One region of the Desulfovibrio desulfuricans genome, then DNA from elsewhere that is predicted to be linked to it. Evidence: predicted binding sites of a transcription regulator. Region 1 holds the regulator's gene; each other region holds the start of a gene.

Region 1 (4,816 bases):
CATTGCCATTGTGGGCAAGTACGTTGACCTCAAGGAGGCTTACAAAAGCCTGCACGAGGCCCTCATTCACGGCGGCGTGGCCAACCGTGTCGAGGTGGAACTGCGCTACGTCAACTCTGAAAACGTGGACGAGAGCAACGCGGCGGACTCCTTCAAGGGTTGTCACGGCATTCTCGTGCCCGGCGGCTTTGGCTACCGGGGCGTGGAAGGCAAGATTGCCGCCATCCGCTACGCCCGTGAAAACAAGGTTCCTTTCTTTGGCATCTGCCTTGGCATGCAGTGCGCGGTTATCGAATTTACGCGCCACGTGGCCGGGCTTGACGATGCCAACTCTGAAGAATTCAACCCCCTGTCAGACCACAAGGTCATTTACCTTATGACCGAGTGGTTCGACTTCCGCACCAAGAATGTGGAAAAGCGCGACGCGGGCAGCGACAAGGGCGGCACCATGCGCCTTGGCTCGTACCCCTGCAAGGTTGCGCCCGACACCAAGGCCTTTACCGCTTACAAAAAAGGCATGGTGGACGAGCGCCATCGGCATCGCTACGAATTCAATAATGCCTTCAAGGATCTGCTGGCCGAAAAGGGCATGGTTTTCAGCGGTACGGCCCCTGACGATTCGCTGGTGGAAATTATCGAGCTCAAGGACCATCCTTGGTTTCTTGGCTGCCAGTTCCACCCCGAGTTCAAGTCGCGTCCCATGAACGCGCATCCTTTGTTCCGCGAATTTATCACAGCGGCGAAAAAGTTCGCCAAAGTATAACCAACGCAGCACCTGTTGCGGCGCAGGCGTCGGTTTTTTACCAGACTTGGGTATCGCAAAATCGCGCAAAAAAGGGGAGGGCTTTTGCCTTCCCCTTTTTGTATGCGGCAGTTTTTTTCAATGTCGCAAAAGCCGCGTCAGCGCTTGTTTTTGCGGGGTACCAGAGCCGCGCAAAACTCTTTGCGACGTGAAGTTGAGCTTGCAACTGTTAGCTATTGCATAATTTTTGCACATATGGCACACTACTTGTAAACAGATAATTCTATAGCCCGATGGCACGTTAAGGCAAAAGAGCACTCATGGCACTGGAACTACGGCAGCAACTGAAGCTGACACAGCAACTGGTAATGACCCCGCAATTGCAGCAGGCAATCAAACTGCTGCAGCTCTCACGCGTGGAGCTTCTGGAAACTGTACAGCAAGAGCTGCTTGAAAATCCCTTTCTCGAAGAATCCACGATCAATGACGACGCCTCTGCAGAGCAGCCGGACGATCGCGAGGGCCCCAAGGAAGAAGTCTACGACAAGGAACTGGCCAAGGACGCTGACTGGGAGGATTATCTCGGTGAGTTTGCCAGTACCCCCCGCCTTTCGCAGTCGCGCGAGTTTGAGCTTGCCGAAGAAATTTCGCCTCTCGAGGCCCGCTATGCGGCCAAGCCGACCCTTGACGGGCATCTGCTGTGGCAGCTGCGCCTCTCTGACATGACGGAAGAGCAAAAGGGCATCGGTGAGATCATTATCGGCAACCTGTCGTCCGCCGGGTATCTGCAGGCCACCCTTGACGAAGTGGCCGACATGGCCAAGACAACCCCCGACGCCGTTTTGCCTGTGCTGGAAAAGTTGCAGCGGTTCGACCCTGTCGGCGTTGCCGCACGCGACGCCCGCGAATGCCTGATGGTGCAGATAAAGAGCCTCAACTACGCGCGCGACCCCATCCTTGTGGAACTGGTGGAGGCGCACCTGGAGGACCTGGAGGCCAAGCGCTACAAGCCCCTGCTGCGCAAGTTCAAGCTCGATATGGACGAGCTCAAGGAATACCTGGACATCATCCAGAGTCTTGACCCGTTGCCGGGCGCCAGCTTTGGCGGCGGCGAGCCCACCTATGTGAGTCCCGACGTATTTGTGTACAAGATGGGCGATGAATTTGTCATTTTGCTCAACGACGACGGTCTGCCGCAGCTGCAGCTCTCGGCCATGAGCCAGATGAACATAGGCGGCAACGAGCAGGAAAAAGACTACTGCTCGGAAAAAATCCGCTCCGCCTCGTGGCTCATCAAGAGCCTGTACCAGCGCCAGCGCACGCTGTACAAGGTTATGGAAAGTATTGTGCGCCACCAGCAGCCTTTTTTTGAAGACGGCGTCACCAAGCTTGCGCCGCTTATTCTCAAAGACATCGCCGACGACATCAGCATGCACGAATCAACGGTAAGCCGCATAACCACCAACAAGTATGTGGCCACGCCGCACGGCATCTTTGAGTTGAAGTTTTTCTTTAACAGCGGGCTTGAGCTGGACGACGGAAGCCAGGTTGGCTCGGAAAGCGTCAAGGCGCTGATCAAGAAATTCATCTCTGAGGAGGACACGAGGTCTCCCCTCAGCGATGAGCGTATCGGTGAAATGCTCAAGGAGCGTCTCAAGGTCAATATTGCGCGGCGTACGGTGGCCAAATACCGCACGGCGCTTGATATTCCCTCTTCGTCAAGGCGCAAGGATCATTTCTGATTCCCCGCCGAGTGGCACCCTACTTAGGAGGAACATATGAACATCTCATTTGCTTTCAAGAACTTTGAAGCCTCCGAACACCTCAAGAAGTATGCCCGTCGTCGCATGGAAAAGCTGGGACGGTTTTTTGGCAAGGCCTCTGGCCTGGAAGTGGTAGTTGTGCTTACCGTTGACAAGTTTCGCCATCGCTGCGAAGTGACCGTTACCGGCGAAGGGTTGCACATCAACGCCACGGAGCAGACCTCTGACATGTATGCCGCCATCGACCTTGTGACCGACAAGGTTGAATCGCAGATCAAGCGTCAGGTGGCCCGCGTCAAGGCCCAGAGACGGCACGCCCGCGATACGGATGTGGACGTGTTTACCTATAATCTTGATGCTGATGCGGACACGCAGCAGCCCGTTGACGGCACCGACCGTCTTGCCACCAAGCCTCTGCATCTGGATGAGGCGCTCATGCAGCTTGATTCCATCGGCAGCGAGTTTCTGGTGTTCTTTAATGCAGAAAACAACCGCATCAATGTGGTGTACCGCACCAAGGTCAGCGGCTACGCCCTTATTGACCCAGTGTTGTAACAATCCATAAGGTACAGTGGGGCGGGCCTGTTGTGGTTCGCCCCACTTCGAATGCTCCCCTGCGGTCGCCCTGCAAATATTTCAAACGATAATGCGGGCGGACCGGATTTGGCAACGTCCATCAAAGCCTGTGGCGCTCAACCCCTGCTGCAAACGGTGATCTGACCCACAAGAGGCGAATGTCATGAAGGACTCCGAGCAGATGCTCCCCCTTGCTCCCACCCGTGCTGTTACGCCAGACGCCGACGCGCCCGTTCCCGGCGCGGACGTGCAGGTGTGCATTGTCACGGGCCTGTCTGGCGCGGGCAAGAGTACTGCGCTCAAGGTTTTTGAAGACATGGGCCACTTTGTGGTTGATGGTCTGCCCGTAAGCCTGGCTATGGAGATGGTGGACATGATGTCGCGCCCCTCCATGAGCCACTTTAAGGGAATCGCTCTGGGCATGGATTTGCGCCAGAGCAATTTTGTGGAAGACATCAACGAGTGTCTCAGCGTGCTTGCGGGCAAAAATATTCGCCCCATGCTGCTTTTTCTTGAGGCCAACAATCAGGAACTCATACGCCGCTACGCCGCAACCCGCCGTCCGCATCCGCTGGAGCGGGGGGGCATGGGCCTCGAGGCCGCCCTGCTGGCCGAGCGCAGCAGCCTGCGCCCCCTGCGCGAAATGGCCGACCTTGTCATCGACACCTCGCGGTTTTCCATCCATGATCTGCGCCGGGCCATACAGAAGCGCTGGAGCGGCAACAAGGGCAAGCTGCGGGCCATACGGGTCAACGTTATTTCGTTTGGCTTCAAGTATGGCGTGCCGCGCGAGGCCGATCTGGTCTTTGACCTGCGGTTTTTGGCCAACCCCTATTTTGTGGACGAGCTGCGCCCCCTCAGCGGCAAGGACAAGGCCGTAGCCGACTATGTTTTTAACTCGCCGCATGCGCGCGAATACCGCGACAAGCTTGTGGACCTGCTGTTTTTTATGCTGCCGCTCATGGAGGCCGAAGGCCGATACCGCATTACGGTTGCTGTGGGCTGTACCGGCGGCCGCCACCGCTCGGTGGCCATGGCCGAAGAAATCTTGCAGGCGCTGAGGCAGGCGGATTATCCGGCGTTTCTGGAGCATCGACACCTTGAACTCGGCTAAAAAAGCTGGCACGTTCTGTTGCGTGAGGTAGCCATGACGGACGAAAACAAGAAGACGCAGGTTGGAATTATTCTGGTTTCGCATGCCGATTACGGCACGGCCATGCTGCGTACCGCAGAGTTCATTCTTGGGCAGCAGAGCGACTGCAGCTCCATCAGCGTTGACGTGGCCCACGAGGTCTCCGAAACCGTTCGCCGTCTTACCGACGCAACCCAGCGGCTCGACAAGGGCGCCGGGGTCATCATTCTCACCGATATGTTTGGCGGCACGCCCACCAATCTTGCGCTTTCGCTGCTGGCAACCCACAAGGTCGAGGTTGTCACGGGCGTTAACCTGCCAATGTTGCTCAAGGTCTTTACCTCGCGCGACAAGGAGCTTGGCGAACTGGCCCGCATTGCCGGCGAGGCAGGCGCAAAGGGTATAGTGGTTGCGGGCAGCATGCTGCGCAACAAAGCTCGTGACAAAGCAGACAGCTGATATGTGGTTTCGCGTGGACAATCGCCTGGTTCACGGCCAGGTAATCGAAGCCTGGCTGCCCTACACGGGGGCAAGACACCTGGTGGTAGCCAACGACGAACTTGCGGGCGACGTCATACGGCAGCAGATTATTGAGCTGGCCGT
Region 2 (4,816 bases), 1.5 Mb from region 1:
CCAAAGCCGCAGACGCTCCCCGCGCAGACAGGCGACAGCACCGAATGGTGGCGAAACTCCTCGCGCGCGTGAACATTGGACATGTGCACCTCAACCACCGGCACAGGCAGGATGGCCAGCGCGTCGGCCAGGGCGTAGCTGTAGTGCGTCCAGGCTCCGGCGTTGATGACCACAGCCTGCACTCCCTCGTCCAGCGCCTGATGGATGCGCTCAACCATGACGCCCTCGTGGTTGGTCTGAAAGCTCTCTACCGTTACGTTCAGTTCCCCGGCCAGCGTCTGCAGGGCCGCGTCAATATCCGCCAGGGTGGCCGTTCCGTACTGTGAAGGATCGCGCTTGCCGAACATGTTCAGGTTGACGCCGTGCAGTACAAGAATTCGCATGGAAGCCTCGCTTTTCATGTCGGGTTATCGGGGTTGCTGCCCAAGAGCCGTCTCAAGGGCCCGCCGTGATTCGGCAGGCAGCCCCTGCCCGGTCCACAGGCAAAACTGCGCATCCCCCTGACCAAAAAACATCTCCAGCCCTGATATGCAGCGACGGCCAGCCGCGCGCGCCTCTCGCAAAAAGCGCGTTTCAAGCGGGTTGTACACAATATCGTAGGCAAGGGGTGTTGCGTTGGCATCACTTTGGGGCGCAAGTTGCGCTGCCAGCGAAAAGTCGTAGGGGGTGTCGTCTTCGGCCTTGCCGCGCATGCCAAGAGGCGTGGTGTTGACAACCAGCAGGGCGGGCGGCTCGTGCCGGTCTTTCCACAGCAGGGGGGCGAGGCCAAATTCATCGGCCAGCGGCAAATGGGATTTGTCGGAGGGCGTGGCTACAAAAACATGGGCCGGTCGGCCTTCGAGGCTCGGCGCGGTAAGGCCCGCCGCCACGGCGCGCGCCGCGCCGCCCGCGCCCAGCAGCAGCACGTCTGTCCCGGCTAGCGGCACGCCCGCAAGGGGAGCCATAAAGCCGGCCACATCGGTATTTTCACCGCAAAGGCGGTCGCCCTGCCAGTAAATGGTATTGGCTGCGCCCACGCGCCGCGCAAGGGGGCTCACCTCGTCCAGCAGGGGCAGAAGGCCCACCTTGTGGGGAATAGTTACGGAACAGCCGCGAATGTTGAGCAGCCGCACGCTTTCCACAAAGGCGGGCAGCCTGTCGGGCGGCACTTCCCACTTCAGGTACAGGGCGTCGATGCCAAGCGCTGCAAACCCAGTATTGTGCAGCAGCGGCGAAAGACTCTGGGCCAACGGCCAGCCCGTGACGCCATAAAGGGCTGTGCCCGTAGCAGGGGATGCGGCTGCGCTCATGGGCGTGCTCCTGAAAAAAGGACGGCAAAAAACATGCGTTGTTGGGCCGACTGCCGCAACACGGTGGACTACCATACCCTATGGGATTGCCTGGGGCAATGCCGCGCGGTCGGGATTGCCCGGCTAATCCGAGTAGTTGGGTGATAAATGGCGGTTGCCAGCCGAGCAGGCGTTAACCTGCGGGCTTTGCTGCGGATACGGCAAAGCCCGGCGAACCGGGGCATAAAATATGGGGGGGGGCAGGCAAGCGGGCCTTGCGGGGACTGCGAAATGCAGTTGGGGCCAGCGGCTACGAGCGCTTGAGCTCCATGGCCTTTTGCAGCATCTGGTCGGCGGTGGTCACCACCTTGCTGTTGGACTGAAAACCGCGTTGCGTAACAATCATGTTGACCATTTCATTGGCCATGTCCACGTTGGAATTTTCAATGTTGTAGGCATTGATTTTTCCGTAATTTTCTGTACCTGCAACGCCCATATCCATCTGGCCGGAGTCTGGCGAGGCGGAAAAAAGGTTGTTGCCCTCGCGGCGCAGTCCGTCCTCGCTGGTGAACCTGCACAGGGGTATCTGCCACAGGTTCATGCTCTCGTTGTTGGAGTACTTGCCCACAACGGTTCCGTCCGCGCTGATGCTGATGTTGTTCAGCGAGCCTTCGGGGTAGCCGTCCTGGGTCTTGGTGCGGGTGACCGCCGACTGCGTCGTGTAGTTGGTCGTGGCGTCGGCGGCGCGGGTATAGGCATTGCCCATGCTGGCCAGAGCCGTGGGGTCCGTGCCCACGCTTGCGGCGTTGCCCGGTGTGTTTTGCCAGCCGCTCTTGGCGGAGATGCCCATATTTACCGTAACGGGCGAGCCGTTGACGGACATTTGCGGCAGACCGTCCTTGGTAAGGGTGGCCGCATTCCAGTCGGCAAGACTGGTGCTGCCCGCAGTGGCGGGCGTGTAGGCCGACATGCCCGTGATCTGCCCGCTGGCGTTGAAGCTCATGGTGCCGGACATGAGCGCCTGCGCCGTGCCGCCTTTGCTGTCGGCACTGGACGCGATAAGGTACTCGGCGGTGGTGCCGGAGCTGCCCGAGGGCGCGCCGTCAAAATATATGGTGGCCGAGTGGGCCGTGCCGTCGGCGCCGTACAGGGTAATGTCCTGGCTGTAGCCGTAGGCGGAGCTGCTCAGGGGCGGCGTGTTGGCCGAATTGTACTGCCCGAGCAGGCTGAAATACGGGTTGGCGGCGTCCGACGAGTGGTCGGTGCTCTGCGCCACGTTAAAGCGCAGATCAACGGAGGTTGTGGCCTTGGGCGACATCTTGGCAAACTTGTCGATGGTTACCTGGTTCAGTCCGCCCTTGGTGCCGTCTGCATTGTACTTGTAGCCCATCAGGGCCATGCCCGCGGGAGTGCGCAGCACCCCGGTGTCGTCCGGTCTGAAGTCGCCAGCGCGGGTGTAGTACTGGTTGCCGGTTTTGTCGGTAACCTGAAAGAACCCCTTGCCGCTGATGGCCATGTCGGTGACGGTATTGGAAGACTCAAACGCTCCCTGCCCGTACATGGTGCGCACGGCGTCCACCTGAACGCCCTGGCCCACCTGGCCCAGAGCCACCCGTGAATTGGTCTGCGAACTCCACCCCTCGCCAATATTGCCCTGCTGCGCGTAAAAGACGTCAGAAAACAGAATGCCTTGCTGCTTGTAGCCGATGGTGCTCACATTGGCGATGTTGTTCGAGATGACGTTCATGCCGTCGCCCAAACTTTTCATGCCTGTGGCCCCGATGTACAAAGACGAGTTCATGTTCTGCCTCCTGCCGGGAGGGAAATTTTTTCCCATATCCGGTAACGACGCCAAGCCTCCGCCGGGGAGCCCCGCTGTCGTTCTGCCGCATTTGCGCGCGGTACGCCTGACCTGCCGTCATTTGCGGCAGGCAAATAAAAAAGGCGAAGGGGAAAATTATTCCTCTCCGCCCTGTATAGAAGCAGAATCTGTGCCAGCCCGCGCGGCAAAACACCGGGGCGCAGCGCTTATTTTTGCAAAGGCAGGCCTGCCTGCTGCCAGGCCGTGACGCCCTGGTTCATGTGCAGGATGTTGGTGATGCCCTCTTTTTCCATGGCATCGTACGCGCCTGCCGAGCGGTTGCCCGTACGGCAGTACAGCAGGATGGGCTTGTCCTTGGGCAGGGCGAGTATCTGCGAGTCAAAGGACGCGCCAAAAAAGTCCATGTTCACCGCGCCGGCAAGGTGTCCCTCGCGGAACTCCGCCGGGGTGCGCACGTCCACAATGGTCAGGCCCTGCGGCGGGTTTTGCAGTAGCCCGGCGGCTTCATTGACGCTGATATCCTTGGCGGCCGCCTGAACGGCCACCAGCAGGATGAGGCATGCAAGCGCCGACGCAAGGCCGTGCAGCCGCGCGCGCGTTGTCGTTGCGGACCGGTATCGGGTCATGTGCGTATCCTGTGCTGTTTGCGGGGCGGCGCACCGCCCCCGTGCACTGCTGAGCTACACGATGGCGGCGCGGGCCTTGGCAAAACCATCGGCGGCATTGCGGATGACTTTTTCATCCACGCAGAAGGCCAGACGGAAGTAGCCGGGGCAGCCAAAGCCCGAACCCGGCACCGCCAGAACGCGCTCGTCAACAAGCCTGTTCACAAAGGCCACGTCGTCCCCTCCGGGCGCCTTGGGGAAGAAGTAGAAGGCCCCTGCGGGCATCTGAAATTCGTAACCGGCGTTTTTGAGCACCTCGGCCATGGCCTTGCGGCGGGTGGCGTAGATGTTCAGGTCAACCTGGCTGCCCAGGGCGGCGGCCATGATATGCTGGCCCACGACCGGCGGGTTTACAAAGCCGAGGATGCGGTTGGTAAGGGTAAGGCCCGCCATGAGCTCGGCCTTTTCGTGGAGCAGGGGCGACACGGCCGCAAAGCCCACGCGCTCGCCCGGCAGCGAAAGGCTTTTGGAAAACGAGCTGATGACCACGGCATAGGGGTAGAGCGGCAGCACCGAGGGTACTTCAGCTCCGTCGTACGCCAGAAAGCGGTAGGGCTCGTCGGCCAGGAGCCAGATGGGCTTGCCGTATTCCTGGCTCTTGTTTTCCAGCAGTTCTGTCAGAGCCTTGAGATCCTTGCGGCTGTAAATCACGCCCGTGGGGTTGTTGGGCGAGTTGATGAGCACCACGCGGGTTTTGGGGCTGATGGTCTCTTCAAGCGCCGCCAGATCGGGAGCAAAGGTATCGGGCTTGCTCATGACGGCGCGGAACGTGCCGCCGTGATTGGCCACATAGAAGCCGTACTCCACAAAATAGGGAGCAAATCCCAGCATTTCTTCACCGGGGTTGATAACGGCGCGCAAAAAGGCGTTGAGCACGCCCGCAGCGCCGCAGCCCAGCAGCACGTCGTTGGCGGTCAGGGCTACGCCCTGCTCTTGGCTCAGGTGGGCTGCCAGTTTTTCCCGCGCCCAGGTAAAGCCGCCATTGGGCATGTAGCCAAAGGCAAAGGGTTCGGAGGCGTGTTCGGCAAAGGCCCGCAGGCCGGACACGACTGCAGGGGGGG
Region 3 (4,816 bases), 1.2 Mb from region 1:
CGGGCGGTTTCTTCATCAATGATGGCCTGGGCCTCTTTTTCCAGCCCAAAGAACAGCCCTATCTTGAGCAGCGATTCGCTCACCATCTCGTGGCCGAAGCCGTCGATGTCCAGACGCGGCGTGCCATAGCGCACGCGCAGCTCGTTGCAGATGTATTCCGCCGAGCGGGCGCACTCGAGCACGTTGAGCTGGGCCTTGTGCATGGCGCGCAGGTCGTCGTACTTGCCGTTGCCGGTAAAGACCGAGAGCACCTGAATGCCCATGCGCCGAAAGTAGTCGCACATGATCTCCACATCGCCCTGGATGTTGTAGTCGCCCACGTAGTTGATGACGTAGCGGCTCTTGATTTCGGGCTCGACGGTGCCCACCTTCTGGTTGATCCAGGCGATGTTGATCTTGTGGTGCCCGCCCGACTGGCTGGGGCCGGCAAAACCGGGCGAGTTGCACACAAAGATGTCCACATCGGGCATTTCTTCCATGATTTCCTGGGCCAGAGCGTTGATGTCGTCGCCGATGAGGGCCGAGGCGCAGGTCTGGTAGATGGTCATGCGCTTGATGTGCGGAAAAGCCTTGAAGGCCTCCTTGATGCTGTTGCGCAGCTGGTCTTCCGCGCCAAAGACCACGTGCTTTTCCTTCATGTCCGTAGCAAAGGTGTACTTGAGCTGAAAGTTGCCGTCGTCGCTGATGTAGCGTTTGGTCTGCCAGGTGTCGTAGGTGCAGCCCACCGGGCCGTGGCTCAGGTGGATCACGTCCTTCATGGGCGTGCCGATCACGTGCTTGGCCCCGCAAAAGGCGCAGCCGCGCTCGGAGATGCTGCCGGGGATGGTGTTGAGGTACCCGAGGGGCAGGCAGGTGGAAAGGTCGTCGTTTTCACCCTTGACCACGGCGTGCTTTTCCCGCTCGGGGATACATTCGCTGCATTTAAAAAGATGGTATGGCATGTCAGTATCCTTTACGCGGCTTACAGAATGGCCGCCGTGCCCTTTTCGCCGGTGCGCACGCGCAGGGCCTGTTCAACCGGACAAACAATAATTTTGCCATCGCCGATGCCGCCCGTCTGGTTGATCTTGACGATGGTGTTTACAACCCTGTCCAGCATGTTGGCGGGCACCACAATGGAAAGCAGCCGCTTGGGCACGTACATCATGCCCTTGTAGCTGCCCATGCCGCGCACGATGGGGCTTATCTCCACCGAGACCTCATCGGCGATGCCCTTTTGCTTGCCCCGCCCAAAAACGGGGATGACGCTCATGCCCGGAAAGCCCATGCGATCAAGGGCTTTTTTTGTAGCCGTCACCTTGTTGGGGCGAATGATGGCGATAATCTCCTTCATGGCGAGCTCCTAAGCGTGTAGCCTCATAGTGTGTACATGCCGCCCGTAGCGGCGCAAAAGCAGCGCCTCTCAACTCTGCCCAGGGCCAGGCGGGCGGTTGCGCCTAAATGCCGTTCTGCCCGGTGCGGATGGTCAGCACACGCTCAACCGGCGTGACAAAGACCTTGCCGTCGCCAAAGTTGCCCGTCTTGGCATAGTCTTGCACCAGATGCAGCACCTGATCCACGTGCTCGTCCTCTACCACCATCATGAGCAGATTTTTGGGCAGCTCGTCGTAGTGGACGCTGCCGCTGTCCAGCCCTTTCTGTTTGCCGCGACCAAAGGCCTGAATCTTGGTCAGGGCCACAAAACCGGATGCGGCAAGCCCTTCCACCACGTTTTCGGTGCTCTCTGGGCGAACAATGGCTCGTACCATTTTCATTGGCGGCTCCTTTGGAGTTGTTGAAACTGTCGTTTACGCTCAAATTTTCTCATGTCCCTTGCAGGAAAATGTCCGTCTTGCTCTTCAGACCGCGTTGGGCATTTGATCTTGCCAAAAGCGTATTTTGTTTCCTGGCAAAGAAAATGTCCGCTTCAGGCTTCAGGCCGCGTTGGGCATTTGATGCATTTTTGCTTTCCTGCAAGGATGGCGAGCCTTTTATGCAGGGAGTGTACTCTCATGGTACTCGACCGGAATAAAAGGCGAGCCAGACGCAGCAGGGAACGAAAAGGCGCGAATGCCCGCGCGGCCTAGTCGGAGATGCCGTACTTGACCACCATCGCCTCCAACTGGTCCATGGACAGCGGCTGGGGAATGACAAAGTTCTGGTTGTTGATGATCTTTTCTGCCAGCGCGCTGTATTCCTTGGCCTGGTTCTGGGTTTCGTCGTATTCGGTAACGGTCTTTTTGTTGAACTCGGCCTTCTGCACGATGTTGTCGCGGGGCACAAAATGGATCATCTGCGTGCCGATGGAAGCCGTAAATTCTTCAAGGAATTCCTTTTCCCTGTCCACGTTGCGGCTGTTGCAGATGATGCCGCCAAGGCGCACGCCGCTCTGCTTGGCGTACTTGAGCAGGCCCTTGCAGATGTTGTTGGCGGCGTAAATGGCCATCATTTCACCAGAGGCCACGATGTAGACTTCCTGCGCCTTGCCGTCGCGGATGGGCATGGCAAAGCCGCCGCACACCACGTCGCCCAGCACGTCAAAAAACACAAAGTCCAGATCGTCGGTGTAGGCCCCCTGATTTTCCATCAGGTCAATGGCGGTGATAACGCCGCGCCCGGCACAGCCCACGCCCGGCTCGGGGCCGCCCGATTCCACGCAGAGGATGTCGTGAAAGCCCTTGCGCACCACCTTGTCGAGGGTCACCTTTTCCGCACCCACGGCGCGCAGGGTATCCATGAGCGATTCCTGCGGCTTGCCGCCCAGAATCAGGCGGGTGGAGTCGGCCTTGGGATCGCAGCCGTGGATGAAAATCTTTTTGCCGTGAAAATGGGCCATGGCCGCAGCCGTGTTCTGGGTTGTGGTGGACTTGCCGATGCCGCCCTTTCCGTAAATGGCTATCTTACGAGGCATAACGCATTCTCCCGCCGGTCTTCCGGCTGTTTTGACCAGGGACAAGGCGTCTCTGGCAACGTGTATGCCTCCCCTTGTGCATCGGCCGTGCCATTGCTGGGAAAAACTACTTTTTTCTTTTAAAACAGATAATTATAAAATAAATCTATCCTCACGCTTTTGCCAAAGCGTACACAAGCGTACAAAACACCGATTTTTTGAACATTTTGGTACATTTTTCAATTAAACAAATAATTACGGTATATTATAAAATCACTCTTTTCTGTTTTCTCGTGACTCCATAAAAAGATAAATTCATTAACACTATGATTTATTTATGTTTATAAAATACTGATAATTTATCCCGTTTATTTTTCAGGACACCACTGTGTACGTTTGCGTCACGCGCAGCGCCTTACTCGCCCCTCCCCACAGGCTCAGCGGCTGGATACTGAATAATATTTCAATAAAAACAGTATAATATATAAATAGCCGCGCAAGCGCATGGATATTGCAGACGCTGCTCCATCAAGGCAGCGCCGCTTGCAGGCCCTGCCGCAACAGACGGAGCGCGTATGCAAGGGTTACTCGACGGGTCGCGGATTGCGGTGTTTCATGATGCTCAGGGGGCGCTGGCCGCGCCAACTGCGGCCAGCGCCGTGGCCGTATATGTGCGGAGCGAAAACGACTGGAGCGAGGACAAAAGGCACGTATTCAGCCTGACCGACGGCGGGGGCCTTGCCCAGCTGCGCGAGCAGATGCACGCGCTGGCCGAAAATCTGGGGGCCTGCCGCATTGTGGTGGGGGCCGAGGATCACGGCGCGCCCTACGGCGTGCTCGACAAGCTGGGCTTTTACATCTGCATGATGGACAGGTTTGAGCCAATGGCGCTGGAGGGCGTGCGCAAGGGCGTGCTGGCGGCGGTGCAGCAGACGACAAAGCCCCAGTGCGGCATGCTGCCCGGCAGCAGACCGCGCGAGATCGCGCCGGGGCGTTTCTTTTTGGACATGTGCGAGGCCAAGATCACCGACCCCCTGTTTACAGCCAGGGAGTCCATACTGGTGTTTGTGGAAACCAAGCCCTTTGTGCAGCTGCAGGTCAGGTGCGAGCACGAACCGCGCTGGCTACCCAGTTTTGCGCTGGTAACAGGGCTGGAAATTACCAGGGAAGAGCTGGAATCGGGCCTCAAACTGATAACGGTACGCCAGCCCGCCGACCGCGATGCCGACGCCCTGCTGGGGCAAAAGTGGTTTGACGGCACGGGCTGTTCCTGCGGTTAGGGCAACCTGGCCGCTACGGGCCGCCAGCCCGGCAAACCTGAAGACTCAGGGGCTAGACGCCGTATTCCCGCAGTTTGCGCCACAGGGATGAACGGCTGATGCCCAGCATGTCTGCCGCCAGGGTGCGGTTGTCGCCCGCCAGCTCAAGGGCATGCAGGATATGCTGCTTCTCCATCTCGGCCAAGGGCACGAGGTGCGCGGACGCATCCTGGCCCGCTGCATGCCCTGCTGCCAGAGGTTGTGCCGTTATCTGCGTCGTTGTTTGGAGCTGCCCGCCAGCCTGCGGTTGCGACGTGGCAAGGGCCTCCTGCGGGTCTGTGCCCATGGCCACGGGTGGTGCCTGGCGAGGGGGATTTTCGCGTACTTCTGGCGGCAGGTGCGCAAGGCCGATGCTGCCGCCCGGCGGGCAGAACACCGCCGCCCGCTCCAGAATATTGGCCAGCTCGCGCACATTGCCGGGGAAGGGATACCGCCTCAGGGCATCCAGGGCGCTGTCGTCAAGGTCAAGCGGCACGCCGCCGCCCTGCTCCGCCAGTCGCGCCAGAAAGAACCGCGCCAGCAGGGGCACGTCCTCGGCGCGGCTGCGCAGGGGCGGCAGCTCCTGCGTGACCACGGCCACGCGGTAATACAGGTCGCGGCGAAATCGCCCGGCCTCCACCTCTTCCTT
Region 4 (4,816 bases), 1.2 Mb from region 1:
GCCAACCGCGCCCACACCGAGACCCTCGGCGACGCTTGGGCTGTGCTTACGGGGCAGAACCCGGCCGCCATCATGGGGCAGATCGCCGCTACGGTCATGCACGAGGGCGGCACGCGTCCCGCGTGGCAGTGGAAGCGCGGCGGCAAGGACCACATCCTGCTGGCCTGGCCGCAGGAGCAGCCCGTGAGGGCTGGCGTGCTTGTGGCAGGCGTTGAGGGCGAAAAGCTCGCCCCCGTCACGGCCACCCCCCTGCTTGAGGGCCTGCCCAACGACCTTACGGTTGAAGAGGTGCACCCCTGGCAGACCGGCGTGGAAGCCAACGTGGCCGTCAGCATGCTTGAGGGCAAAAGGCCCATGTGGTTTTACGACCCGCTCTACAGCCGCGACAAGGACGACCTTACCCCCGGCATCACGCATACGTTTTTGCTGGCCGGTCTGGCCTTTGGCCTGCGCAAGGCCCTGCTTGACGAGATCACCATCACCCAGGGCGCGCGCTACGAGGCCTACGCGGAAGCCTGGCTTGCCGACAACCCCGGCACGACGCGCCTGGACGTCCCCCCCCTCAAGGTGAATGTGAGCAACCGCCACATGATCATGCCTGGCCGCAACTTTTGCGAATACCAGATGCGCGCCACCATTGAGGAAGTGCAGGACTGCCAGCTTGAAAAAATGCCGGTAAAAGTGCTGTACGTGAGTTTTCCGTTTGACGACCGCGAGCCATTGCGCCTGCCGGTGTACGTCTCCAAAATGGTTTTGGGCGATTATGAGCCTGAAGTCGGGCACGAGGTCGATGCCTATGTGTGGCTGCAAGGCCGCATCATTGACATGGACCAGGGTCCGCAGCAATAATATAAAGAAGGGCCGCGCCCCCCGCGCGGCCCTTCATCTTCTGCCGCCAGTCCGTCCTGCCGCCAGCATTTGCGGCGGCCTGCGGCAGAAAGCCCTACGGGGCAAACGGCACTGTTGTACAGGCAACAACCTTGCAGCTGCCACACAGGTTCAGGCCTGATCAATCTCTCCCCCCTCAGTCTGCACCCGCGCGTATCATCCGCCGTGATGTTTCAGCTTTGCCGCCTTGCCGGTCAGAGCGCGGCACTTAACGGCATTATCGTCCATATCAGGCAGCATCCGGCTGCATGCAGCTATGGACAAAGCCCGGCAACTTAGCAAAACTAGCGCCGTACCAACACCGCGTTGAGCAGAGGACATATGCAAGAAGCCCACTTTGCAGCGCCCTTCATGGGCACGGGGCAGTGCCTTGATACCCTTAACCGGGTCTTGGCCGCCCTATCGCCGGGCCATTCGTTTCACGATTCGTTGCGCGAACTGCTGGCGGCACTGGCTGAAGACATGCACTTTGACCGCCCCCACATCGTGGTGCAGGACCCGGAAAGCGGCGAACTCAAACTCTCGCTCTCTTATGGCCCGGCAGACGCGCCCGAGGCGGCCTACGAGCCGGGTTCGGGCATTACGGGGCAGGTTTTTGCCGAGGGCAGACCCATTATTGTTTCCTGTATGCAGGGACGCCCCGACTTCCAAAACCGCCTGTTTGGCCGCAGTCAGGAAGAAATGTCGCGGCTGGCGTTTATCAGCGTGCCCGTGCGCGTTGAAAACGCCGACCAGAGCGAGGTTATCGGCACGCTGAGCGCCGACACCCCCACAGCGCCCGATACGGAGCTCGACCTGCGCTGCCGGTTTCTTGAAACCGTGGCAACCCTTGTGGGGCGTCAGGTGGCGCGCCTGCAGGAAGAAATGGCCCGACAGCACTTTTGCATGCTGCCCGACGAACCCCTCGTCAGCGGCATGCCCGCCTCGGTTATCGCCACTTCCAAAAGCCTGCGTCACGTGCTGCGCCGCCTCACTCAGGCCGGGGCCAGCCGGGCCACAGTACTTTTGCGCGGCGAGTCGGGCGTAGGCAAAGAGCTGATGGCCCAGGCCCTGCATTCCGCAAGCCCACGGCGCTCGCAGCCTCTGGTCATGCTCAACTGCGCCGCCCTGCCCTCAGAACTCATCGAAAGCGAGCTTTTTGGCTGGCGCAAGGGCGCATTTACCGGCGCGGTACAAAACCGTGCAGGGCTCTTCCGCCAGGCGGACAAGGGCACGCTGTTTCTGGATGAAATCGGCGACCTCTCCACAACAGCGCAGGCAAAGGTGCTGCGCGCCCTGCAGGAAGGCGAAATACAGCCTCTGGGCGACGAACGGCGCTACAAGGTGGACGTGCGCCTGGTCTGCGCCACCAACCGCCCGCTCGAAGAACTGGTGGAGCAGGGGTTGTTTCGCGAGGACCTGTACTACCGTATCAACGTCTTCCCCGTGTTTATCCCGCCGCTGCGCGAGCGGCCGGAGGACATTCTGCCCCTCACCGAGCATTTTTTGGGCATGTTCAGCAAGGAATACGACCGCCCGGTGCGGCGCATCTCCACGCCCGCCATCGACCTTTTGCTGCAGTACCACTGGCCCGGCAACGTGCGCGAGCTTAAAAACGTCATGGAACGCGCCGTGCTCATCTGCGAGGATGCAGTGCTGCGGGCTCACCACCTGCCAAGCACCCTGCAAAGCGCCGAGAGCAGCAGCACAGGCCCCACCGGCGGCGGTCTGGGCTTTAACGAAACCATCGCCCGCGTGGAACAGGAATTTATCGTGGACGCCCTCAAAAACGCCCGGGGCAACATCCATCAGGCGGCGCGTGACCTTGGTATAACATACCGTATTATTTATTATAAAATGAAAAAATACGGTATTGACCATCGCCGTTTCGCGCCCTCCTCGCCAACCTAGCAATCCACGGCCCACGCCGGGCTATAGGCATTGTCCCCCAATATAAAGACCCCGGTCAGACAGCTGCAAACCTGTCTGGCCGGGGTCTTTTTTCTGTTGTTTTTAGCAGCAACGCCCGCAAATACCGCCTTCGGCAGAGCAATTATACAAAATTGTTTTAAAAATACGGCAATTTTACAAAATTGTTTTATAGACAACCGGGGCCTGCAATTTTTAATAAATAATTATAATGATTTATATACAAACGCCCTCTGGTACGGCTCTTGCTTATCTGTGAAGTGAAGCAAGTAGCGCGCGGCAACCATGGGGGTGCGCCGCGTGAAAGACAAATGACAGAACGGTCCAAGGAGGCTTTACATGTTCAAGAAAACATTGGCGGCGTTTGCTCTCATGCTCGTCACCCTGTGCGGCGCGGTACACGCCAAGGCAGCGGACGACACCATCAAGGTCGGCATTCTGCATTCGCTCTCCGGAACAATGGCCATCAGCGAAACCACGCTGAAAGACGTCATGCTCATGCTCATTGACGAGCAGAACAAAAAAGGCGGCCTGCTGGGCAAAAAGCTGGAGCCCGTGGTGGTGGATCCCGCCTCCAACTGGCCCCTGTTTGCCGAAAAAGCCCGCGAGCTGCTGAGCAAGGACAAGGTCGCCGCCGTTTTTGGCTGCTGGACCTCGGTTTCGCGTAAATCCGTGCTGCCTGTGTTTGAAGAACTCAACGGCCTCCTTTTTTACCCCGTGCAGTACGAGGGTGAGGAATCCTCGCGCAACGTCATCTACACCGGCGCGGCCCCGAACCAGCAGGCCATCCCCGCTGTGGACTACCTGATGAACGACCTCGGCGTTAAACGCTGGGTTCTGGCCGGTACGGACTACGTGTTCCCCCGCACCGCCAACAAGATCATCGAAGCCTACCTGATTTCCAAGGGCGTGAAAAAGGAAGACATCCTTATCAACTACACCCCCTTTGGCCATTCCGACTGGCAGTCCATCGTTGCTGAAATCAAAAAGTTCGGCAATGCGGGCAAAAAGACCGCCGTGGTCTCCACCCTCAACGGCGACGCCAACGTGCCTTTTTACAAGGAACTTGCCAACCAGGGCATCACTGCCGCCGACATCCCGGTCATGGCTTTCTCCGTGGGCGAAGAAGAACTCTCCGGCATAGACACCAAGCCTCTGGTGGGCCATCTGGCCGCCTGGAACTACTTTATGAGCGTGGACAACCCTGCCAACAAGGCCTTTATCAAAAAGTGGCACGACTTTACCAAAAACCCCAAGCGCACGACCAACGACCCCATGGAAGCCCACTACATTGGCTTTAACCTGTGGGTGAAGGCTGTGGAAAAGGCCCAGAGCACCGACGTGAACAAGGTTCTGAAGGCCATTGTGGGCCTTGAAACCCCCAACCTCACCGGCGGCATGGCCAAGGTTCTGCCCAACCACCACATCACCAAGCCCGTGCTGATTGGCGAAATCCAGGCCGACGGACAGTTCCAGGTTGTCTGGGAAACCCCCTCCGTGGTTCCCGGCGAGGCATGGTCGCACTACCTGCCCGAATCCAAGGACCTGATCGGCGACTGGACCGACCCCATCAACTGCGGCAACTACAACACCAAGACCAAGAAGTGCGGCGGCGCTTCCAAATAGCCGCCACCGTCTGAACCTGTCGCGGGGGCCCGCGTGGCCCCCGCAATTCCCCCCACGGCAGGCCTTTCGGGTCAGCGGCAGCGACCCGGCAGACCAGAAAAAAAGGATATGCTCATGCGCACGGCGCTTTTGCTCTGCAGCCTCATACTGTTCAGCCTGCCTTCGGCAGTGCTGGCGTCCGGCCCGGAACCGGACGAGAATGCCGGGGGCGCGGTTTCGACTCCTTCCGCGTCCCCGGAGCAAATTTTATCATCCATCCTCCCTGCCGATCTGCTCAAGGTGCTGGTAAGCCCCAAGGTTCTGGACAGGGATGCGGCCATTGCCGCGCTGGAAAAGGATGACAGCAGTATTGCCGCGCCACTGCGCGAAAAACTGCTGGAGGCCCTGCTACGCA

The links. Region 1 encodes sigma-54, which starts transcription at its own class of promoters, with help from an activator protein. Its sites were predicted from a motif close to CTGGCACGGNNNNTGCTT; they were not measured.
Region 2: the regulator sigma-54 is predicted to act here: its motif matches at 3,249-3,266, upstream of DDIC_RS01080 (flagellar hook protein FlgE).
Region 3: the regulator sigma-54 is predicted to act here: its motif matches at 2,967-2,984, upstream of nifH (nitrogenase iron protein).
Region 4: the regulator sigma-54 is predicted to act here: its motif matches at 3,030-3,047, upstream of urtA (urea ABC transporter substrate-binding protein).

What each region holds. Positions count from the first base shown of each region.
Region 1 is NZ_CP036295.1:1,774,379-1,779,194, reverse strand. It holds gene DDIC_RS07410 (CTP synthase) at 1-763, shown strand, start outside; gene rpoN (RNA polymerase factor sigma-54) at 1,063-2,484, shown strand; gene hpf (ribosome hibernation-promoting factor, HPF/YfiA family) at 2,521-3,060, shown strand; gene rapZ (RNase adapter RapZ) at 3,263-4,195, shown strand; gene DDIC_RS07390 (PTS sugar transporter subunit IIA) at 4,229-4,672, shown strand; gene DDIC_RS07385 (PTS sugar transporter subunit IIB) at 4,674-4,816, shown strand, end outside.
Region 2 is NZ_CP036295.1:250,035-254,850, forward strand. It holds gene aroQ (type II 3-dehydroquinate dehydratase) at 1-383, opposite strand, end outside; gene DDIC_RS01075 (shikimate dehydrogenase family protein) at 408-1,289, opposite strand; gene DDIC_RS01080 (flagellar hook protein FlgE) at 1,579-3,069, opposite strand; gene DDIC_RS01085 (rhodanese-like domain-containing protein) at 3,297-3,716, opposite strand; gene DDIC_RS01090 (pyridoxal phosphate-dependent aminotransferase) at 3,771-4,816, opposite strand, start outside.
Region 3 is NZ_CP036295.1:2,951,490-2,956,305, forward strand. It holds gene anfD (nitrogenase iron-iron protein, alpha chain) at 1-941, opposite strand, end outside; gene DDIC_RS12410 (P-II family nitrogen regulator) at 962-1,333, opposite strand; gene DDIC_RS12415 (P-II family nitrogen regulator) at 1,437-1,754, opposite strand; gene nifH (nitrogenase iron protein) at 2,063-2,890, opposite strand; gene DDIC_RS12425 (Fe-only nitrogenase accessory AnfO family protein) at 3,445-4,149, shown strand; gene DDIC_RS12435 (sigma-54-dependent transcriptional regulator) at 4,202-4,816, opposite strand, start outside.
Region 4 is NZ_CP036295.1:3,004,786-3,009,601, forward strand. It holds gene DDIC_RS12660 (hypothetical protein) at 1-849, shown strand, start outside; gene DDIC_RS12665 (sigma-54-dependent Fis family transcriptional regulator) at 1,210-2,778, shown strand; gene urtA (urea ABC transporter substrate-binding protein) at 3,136-4,422, shown strand; gene urtB (urea ABC transporter permease subunit UrtB) at 4,537-4,816, shown strand, end outside.